DNA from 2 places in the Actinacidiphila reveromycinica genome. Region 1 is predicted to be linked to the other one. Evidence: riboswitches for the same ligand, from Rfam matches in the RefSeq annotation. Region 1 holds a riboswitch; the other holds the start of a gene.
The links. A riboswitch is a leader RNA that binds a small molecule or an ion and turns the genes downstream of it on or off. The one in region 1 is predicted to bind cobalamin.
Positions count from the first base shown of each region.

Region 2: it holds a riboswitch for cobalamin, as region 1 does, so the genes downstream of both, nicT (Nickel transporter NicT) here and RVR_RS06845 (cobalamin biosynthesis protein) in region 1, are expected to answer to the same signal.

Region 1 is NZ_AP018365.1:1,608,098-1,612,230, reverse strand. Features, by position in the region: gene RVR_RS06850 (cobyric acid synthase) at 1-793, opposite strand, end outside; partial or broken gene RVR_RS06845 (cobalamin biosynthesis protein) at 1,030-1,992, opposite strand; cobalamin riboswitch at 2,104-2,234, opposite strand; gene RVR_RS06840 (NsdA family TPR-like regulatory protein) at 2,454-3,554, opposite strand; gene RVR_RS06835 (GNAT family N-acetyltransferase) at 3,644-4,087, opposite strand.
Region 2 is NZ_AP018365.1:2,841,700-2,845,832, forward strand. Features, by position in the region: gene RVR_RS11665 (sigma-70 family RNA polymerase sigma factor) at 1-282, opposite strand, end outside; gene RVR_RS11670 (hypothetical protein) at 659-1,357, opposite strand; cobalamin riboswitch at 1,469-1,664, shown strand; gene nicT (Nickel transporter NicT) at 1,698-2,849, shown strand; gene RVR_RS11680 (alpha/beta fold hydrolase) at 2,863-3,657, opposite strand; gene RVR_RS11685 (phospholipase D-like domain-containing protein) at 3,940-4,133, opposite strand, start outside.

The DNA.
Region 1 (4,133 bases):
CCACCGCGACCCGCAACACCTCCTCCCCGTACGGCGGTTCGACCGCGGACTCACGCACCGCGCCGCGCAGCGACACCCGCAGCCCGTCCTCCTCGTCGATCCCCAGGCCGTGGGCGAAGGGCAGCACGCCGAGGGTGGGACGGCCGGTCAGCCCGCGCAGCATGTCCAGGCCGGGCCGCAGCAGCGAGACGTCACCGCGGAACTTGTTCACCAGGTAGCCCGCGACCAGCCGCTGGTCCTCCGGCGCGAGCAGGGCCGTCGTGCCGTAGAACGACGCGAAGACGCCGCCGCGGTCGATGTCGCCCACCACCACGACCGGCAGGCCCGCGCTCCTGGCCACGGCCATGTTGACGATGTCGGTGCGGCGCAGGTTGATCTCGGCGGGGCTGCCGGCTCCCTCGCAGACCACGGCGTCGTGGGTGCGGCCCAACTCCTCCAGGCACTCCACCACGGTGCCGAGCAACTCGGCCTGCCGGCCGCCGTGGTAGCCGCGCGCGCTCAACTCGCCGACGGGCTTGCCGAGTACCACGACCTGGCTGCGGTGGTCGCCGCCGGGCTTGAGCAGCACCGGGTTCATCAGCGCCGAGGGCTCGACGCGGGCCGCCTGCGCCTGCATCGCCTGTGCCCGGCCGATCTCGGCGCCCTCGCGGGTCACGTACGAGTTGAGCGACATGTTCTGGCCCTTGAAGGGCGCCACCCGCAGGCCCTGGCGGGTCAGCCAGCGGCAGATCCCGGCGGTCACCACGCTCTTGCCGGTGTCGGACCCGGTCCCGGCGACCATCAGCCCCTTCATCGGGCACCCTCCGCGGTCGGAGCCGGTCCCGTGGCCCGCGCGACGGCCCGGACCCGATCCGCGGTCGGGGCCCGACCCGAGCCCGGCACTCGACCCGAGTTCGGTACTCGACCCGAGCCCGGCCCTCGACCCGAGCCCGGCACTCGACCCGAGCCCGGCACTCGACCCGAGCCCACGCCCCGACCCGCGACCGTGGTTCCGTCCGGGACCGTGGAGCGGCCCGTGACCGGAGCCGGTCCGGCGCCCCGCCCCGCCGCCGGCAGCCGTGCCCCGCGCGCCGCCGACAGCAGCACCGACGCGCCGAGTGCGAGCGCGCCCACCCGGCGGGAGAGCCGGATGGCGCGGCCGATGTCCGCCGGGCCCGGCGGACGGAACCCGGCACCCAGCACCGGACGGTGCTCGGTGCGGCCGCCGTACGCCAGGGTGCCGCCCAGCCGTATGCGCAGCGCTCCCGCGAACGCGGCCTCCACCGGACCGGCGTTGGGGGAGGGGTGGAGCGGCCCGTCGCGGCGCGCGGTGGCCAGCGCGCTGCGCGGGTACGGCCCGGCCAGCGCGGTGAGCGCGGCGGTCAACCGGGCCCCGGGGTAGCCGACCGCGTCGTCCAGCCGGGCGGCGGCCCACCCGAACCGCAGGTGGCGGGGGGAGCGGTGGCCGACCATGGCGTCCAGGGTGTTGGCGGCGCGGAAGCCGACCAGCCCGGGCACCCCGGCCAGCCCGCCCCACACGAGCGCGCCGACGACCGCGTCCGAGGTGTTCTCGGCGACCGACTCGACCACGGCGCGGGCGAGCGCGTCGGCGTCCAGCGCGGCCGGGTCCCGCCCGCACAGGTGCGGCAGCCGGGCCCGGGCCGCGGCCAGGTCGCCGGCCTCCAGCGCCGCGCCGATGGCGCGGGCCTCCCGGGCCAGCGAGGTGCCGCCGAGCACGGACCAGGTGGCCGCGGCGGTCAGCGCGGCGCGCAGCACCGGGCGGTCCCGGGCGGCGCGCTCGGCGAGGGCGGCCGCGGTGGCCGAGCCGCCCACGCACAGGGCGGCGTACGCCGCACCGGTGCCGCGGTGGTCGCGCCACATCAGCTTCTCCAGGGCTCCCGCGGCCCGCCCGAAGCCGGCCACCGGGTGGCCGCGGCGCGGATCGCCGATCAGGAGGTCGCCGAGGAAGCCGAGTGCGGCGCCGTAGGCGAAGGCGCGGTCGGCACGGCTCATGTCCGGGATATCCGGGGCTCGGCGCCCGAAGGGGCGGCTGCCGCGTGCGTGCGGGGCATCGCGAGGTCCTCACTCAGGGTCCGCGCCCTGGCTCGACGTGACCGGCGGTGAGAGTCTCCTGGCTCCCGGATCCACGCACTCCCGGGCCTTCCAGCCGGCGGGGCCGGCCGTGACCAACAGGGTCGGGAGTGCACTCCCCGGTGACAGTGGCGGGACCGCGTCGGATTCGCACCGACTTCCTCTCCTGCCGCCGTATGGCTCCCGGCAGTTCACCACGCCCGTGGAAACCCCGTCAACCACGCCTGCCTGCGGCTTTGCCCCGCCACCCCCAGGGTGGCCGGTCTCCGGCGTCATCGCCCCCCTGCGGGCGGCGGGTTGCCGGCGGTACCGTCGTCGTCCGGGCCATGGTGTCGTCGGACCGGTCGGCCGACGAGCGTCGGGACCGCAGCCGCCCAGAGGCCCTAGACGAAGGTCACCCGCAGTTGTCGGGCCAGGTCCGGGGCCGTGTCGGAGATCGTGTCGCAGAGGGCCACCGTCCGTTCCTGGATGAGTCCACCGCGGTACGCAGGTGGCAGTGCCTCCCATACTCCGGCGGCCTCTTCGGCGGCATGCGCCGTGTCTCCCTCGACGCTGAGACACGTCGCCTTGTCGATGTCCAACAGGGCTCGGGTCATCACGGAGGGCGTCCGTGTGAGGGCGACGGCGGCGTCCTGTTCGGCGTAGGCGTCCTTCGTGCTGCCCAGCAGGGTGAACGCCTGGGAGAGGTGGACGTGGTGCTTCTGCGGCGGGTAACCGAACCAGCTGTCGGCGGCCTGGGACCCGTCCAGCCGCCCAGCGATGGTACGAGCGTCGGCCACTCCGCGCAGGGCCCCCTGGCGGTCACCGTTCGCGGCAAGTGCCCGGGCGCTCACGGCGGCGGCGAGCGCCGCCGATGCGGAGGGGGTTCGCCCGGCTGCCACGCGAGCCTGGATCGCCAGGGCGGCGGCTGCTTCCGGAGCTCCGTAGTTGAGCGGCACCATCGCGTGGCGTGCGAGGGTCCAGGCGAGCATGTGACGGTCGCCGGACTCGCTGGCGGCCCGCTCGGCGGTGGCGAACCAGCGATGAGCTTCGCGCTGATCCCCGCGGTCATGCTGAATGATCGCCACCAAGCCGGTGATTCCGGCGGCCGTACGGGCGAGTTGCGTGCGGGTGGTTGCCGGGTGCGGGCGGTGGAGAACATCCCGGAGCAGGTCCACGTCGTCGCGCATCTGTCCGAGGACGGCGGTAGGGGGACGGCCTCGATAGCCGCCGCGATGGCGTTCGAACGCACCTTCCAGGTACGCGAGATCCCCCGCGTCCGAGCCGGTCAGGGCAGTGTCGATGCTCTGTCGCGCTTCGGCGATCCCGGACAGTGCTCCTGGTTCCGTTGCGGCAACCGCGAACACCCCGAGGAACTGTCGTCTGTCCACAGCCGTACCGTCCTCTCCGCCGGCGGCCGCAACTGTCAGGCTGCCGTCTTCAACGGTACGGGCCGCCGACGCCGGGTGGACAGCCGGAACCGGGAGGACGTCTGCGATCTGCACTCATGTGCTCGGCGAACGGGGGCTGGTGCCAGTCACAATCACCACCGGGCGCCATGCAGGGGGTAGCCCTGGCCATCGCGCGGACGAATCTACCGGGTGGTCCGGTAGAAGACCTTCCCGTCCTTCGGTTCGACTCCGAGTGCCTCGTAGAACGCGAGGGCGGACGGGTTGTCGGCGTCGGCGGTCCATTCGATCCTGGAGCAGCCTGATGCGGCGGCGACGTTGCGCACCTCGGACATGAGTGCGCGGCCGACGCCCCCGTGGCGGGCGTCGGGCCGTACGTACAGCTCCTTGAGATAGAGGGAGGTGTCCGCACCGGCGGCAGGCCAGAGAAAACTGTAGGACGCGAGCCCCAGCACGGTGTCACCGTCGCGGGCCACGAGGACGGTCGCGACCGGCCGGTCGGAGAAGAGCGCGTGGCGAATCTGCTCCGGATCGACCGGTACGGGCTCGCCGCCGTAGTACTTCTCGATCTCTCCGAGAAGGATCGACAGGCATTCCGCGTCCGCCTCGGTCGCAGGGCTGATCTGCATCGTGTGGCTACCTTCATCCCTCGGAGGACAGTGACAGGATCTCGCG
Region 2 (4,133 bases), 1.2 Mb from region 1:
GCGGGCGATGGACAGCAGCCAGGTGCGGGCGCAGGAGCGCCCGGCGAACCGCGGCAGGCCGGACAGCGCCCGCAGGTACGTCTCCTGGGTGAGGTCGTCGGCCCCGGAGAAGTCAGCGGTCAGGTGGGCGACGAAGCGCCGGACGTCGGCGCGGGTGGCCCGGACGAAGTGTTCGATCGCCTCCTCGTCGCCGCGGCCGGCGGCCAGGGCCCAGGCGGTCACCTGGGCGTCGTCACGTGCGACCGGCGGCCGGTCGCCCCGGGGGTTCCGGGCAGGGGTCATGTTCTCGGGTCCTTCGCTCGTGCGGGACCGGCCGTGATCACGGCACGCGGTCCCGCCGACGGGCGGCCCGCCCTTCGCGCGCGCCGCGGTCGTCGGACGCGGGACGTCGCGCACGGGACGTCGTACACGGAGGCGTCGTACACGGGGTGCCGTACACGGCGGCGTGCACGCGCTGGTGAGGACGCGCGGACCGGTGAAGGCGTACGCACACGAACGCGCTGACGCGGCGGCGTGGTGCCGGGCAGGCCGACGGGATCAGGGTCCGGTACGGTCCACGCGGTGCCGGGGCGGCGCGAAGCCGGCCGCGGGGGCAGCGGGACATACCGGCGCTGCGGCCGTCGGAGCGGCCGGACAACCGGCCGGTGGCGGGCGCCTGTCAGATCAGGACGACGAGCGGCGGCGGCCCGCGCCGCACCACCGCGTGCCTCAGCAGCACCTCGGCGGGCCGCAGAGGCGGCACGGTGCCGGCCCGCACGCGCGGCAGCGGCGGCAGCGTGATCCCGCACACCGCCAGGACGTACCGCAGCGGAGCGGCCAGTACCCAGGCCAGCGAGCGGATCATCCGGTGGAGGGCGACCTCGCCCCGCCACATCCACAGGCCGCACACCAGGGCGGCAGCGGCGTGCAGCAGGAGCATGCCCGGGGACCACTCGTGCATGGCCATGCCGCCGCCCGGCCCCGCCATGGACCCGGTGCCGCCCGGGCCCGGCGCGGCCATCCCCATGCCCGGCATGAACGGCATTGAAGGCATGGAAGGCATGGGGGGCATGGAGGACGTGGCGGGCATCGCCGGGTCGGGCACGGCCGAGGGAGCGGCGCCGACCCACTGCCCGAGCAGGAAGACGCAGTGGAGCCCCAACTGCGTGGCCAGGCTGCCGCCGAGGATCACCGGCGCGCCGCGCCGCCTCCCGAAGGCCCACCACGCGAGGGCGGTGACCCCGGCGAACGCGTACAGCAGAGCCCAGACCGGGACCCCGGCGCCGGACATCATCGCGTGGCCGAGGCCGCTCATCGCCGTGCACACGGCCGCGAACACGGCTGAGCGCACAAGGCGGAGGGCGGGCATCCGGGCCATGGCGACATCGTGCCAGCCGTCGGCGCCCGTGACGTCACCGGGGCACGCGGTCCCGACCGCCGCGCGCACCGGGCCCGTTGAGACCCCGTTGCAGTCGGCTGACGTGTGCATCTACGCTGGCCGGGCCGTGGTGCTCGGGAAACCGGTGGGAAACCGGTGCGGCCCTCGCCACTGTGATCGGGAAGTCACCGTGCTCGTTCCGCCCCGCAGGGGGTGGACGCCACTGGCCGTTTCGGCGGCTGGGAAGGCGGAGGACGGCGACGTCGGACCCGTAAGCCAGGAGACCGGCCACGGCACGCACGACGAACTGTCCACGAGGTGCTGGAGAGGCTGCCCCGGTATGACCCTGCCCGAAAACCCGCCGTCGCCCGCCGGACCGCCCGCGGGGACGCCCTCCCCCGGGCCCGTCGCCCACCGATTCGCACGCGCCGACTGGATACGCACCGGCGTGCTGCTGGCCGCGATCGCCGCCCTGCACGCCGCGGCGTTCGCCATCCTGGTGATGATGGTCGCGCCGCACCACTACACCGTCGGCAAGCAGGCGTTCGGCGTCGGGCTGGGGGTCACGGCCTACACCCTCGGCATGCGGCACGCCTTCGACGCCGACCACATCGCCGCGATCGACAACACCACGCGCAAGCTGATGGCCGACGGGCAGCGCCCCGTCTCGGTCGGCTTCTGGTTCGCCCTCGGCCACTCCTCGATCGTCGTCGCCATGGCCGGCATGATCGCCGGCGGCGCCAAGATCGCCGGCACCCTGATGAACGAGGACTCCGAGACGCACGTCACCCTCGGCGTCATCAGCACCAGCGTCTCGGGGACTTTCCTCTACCTCATCGCCGCCCTCAACCTCGTCGCCCTGCTGGGCATCTACCGGGTGTTCAAGGAGATGCGCGCGGGCAACTTCGACGAGCACGAGCTGGAGAAGCACCTGGACAGCCGGGGCTTCATGAACCGCCTGCTCGGCCGACTCACCAAGTCGATCCGCCACCCCGGCCAGATGTACCCGGTCGGCGTCCTGTTCGGCCTCGGCTTCGACACCGCCACCGAGGTCACCCTCATGGTGATGGCGGGTTCCGGCGCCGCCTCCGGCCTGCCCTGGTACGCGGTGCTGTGCCTGCCGCTGCTGTTCGCCGCCGGCATGAGCCTGTTCGACACCCTCGACGGCACCTTCATGAACTTCGCGTACCACTGGGCGTTCTCCAACCCGGTCCGCAAGGTCTACTACAACCTCACGATCACCGGCCTGTCCATCGCCGTGGCCTTCGTCATCGGCACCATCGAACTCGTCGGCGTCCTGCACGACAACGCCGGCTTCACCAACGGCGCCACCGACTGGATCTCCGGTATCAGCCTGGACAACGTCGGCTACGTCATCGTCGGCCTGTTCGTCGTGGTCTGGGCCTGCGCCCTGGCCTACTGGCGGTTCGCGAAGGTCGAGCGCCGCTGGGGCGCCGCGGCACGCGCCGGCTCGGGCGGGATGTCGTCCTAGTCCCGCGGGGCCGTCACCGGGCGAGGAAGTCGATCACCGCCGGCAGCGCCTCGGGGTCCTGGAACGGGAAGATGTGCCCGCCCTCGAAGACCCGCAACTCGGCGCCCGGTATCGCCCGGGCCACCGCCTCGCTGTTGGCGACCGGCGCGATGCCGTCGTAGCGCCCGGCGGCGACCAGCGTCGGGCAGGTGACGGCCGGGAGCCGGTCGTACACGTCGTGCGCGGCGCGGGCCCGGAGTTGGAGTTCCTCTCCCAGCCGCACCGCGGCCGGCTTGCCGGCCGCCAGCCGCCCGCGCATCGACTCGACCACCGCGCGGTCGCCGGGGCGGGAGGCCAGCCACTCCGCGGTGAAGCGGGTGTCAAGGATGCCCGCGTACCGGGCCTGCCGCTCCTCCAGAGGGAGTTCGCCCAGCGTGTGCAGCGGGTACGAGGAGCCGCCGGGTCCCCCGGACGAGGTGCACAGCAGCGCCATCCGCTCGATCCGTTCCGGCCGGGTGACGGCCAGTTCCTGGGCGACCATCCCGCCGAAGCTGATCCCGAACACGCGGAAGGACGGCCAGCCGAGGTGGTCGGCGAGCGCCGCCGCGTCCGCGGCGAGGTCGGCCATGGCGTACGGCCCGGAGGCGGCCGCGGACCGGCCGATGCCGCGCTGGTCGAAGGCGGCGACCTCGAAGCGGCCGGCCAGGCGCAGGAGCAGGGGGGCGGCCTCGACGAGCGTCCCGCCGGACCCGTTGAGGAACAGCAAACGCGGTCCCGTGCCCGTCACCTGGTAGGTGAGGGCGGTTCCGTCGAGGTCGGCGGTGGCCATCCGATCAGCTCCTTGTCCGGTGCGTCCGCTTGCACGTCGTACCGCGCCGCGTGGTGTCGCGCCGCGCCGCGCCGTAGCGTGTCGCGCCGTACCGTGTCGATCCGCGGTGCTCGGGAATTCTCGCGCACGGCGGGGTCGCGCGGGGCGCGCGAGCGGTATCCGGCGGGCGGGCGGCCCTCCCGCCCGGCCGCCCGCGACGCCGTTCGGGAGTGCCGCCACAGGAGGGGGTCGCTACGGGATGCGGCCGCTGTGGGAGGGGTCGGCAGCCTGCGGCCCGCCGGATCAGGACCAGGCGGTGCCGCCCGCGTAGTCGGAGGCGAGTGCCGTGTTGATCCCGGAGATGATCGGCGCCGAGGTGGTGATGAAGCCCAACTCGCGGTTCTTGTTGAGCGAGGCGCTGGAGAAGTTCTGCGAGCCGACGTCGACCGTGGCGGCGCTGGTGCCGTAGTCCGCGACGATCGCCTTCGCGTGGATGT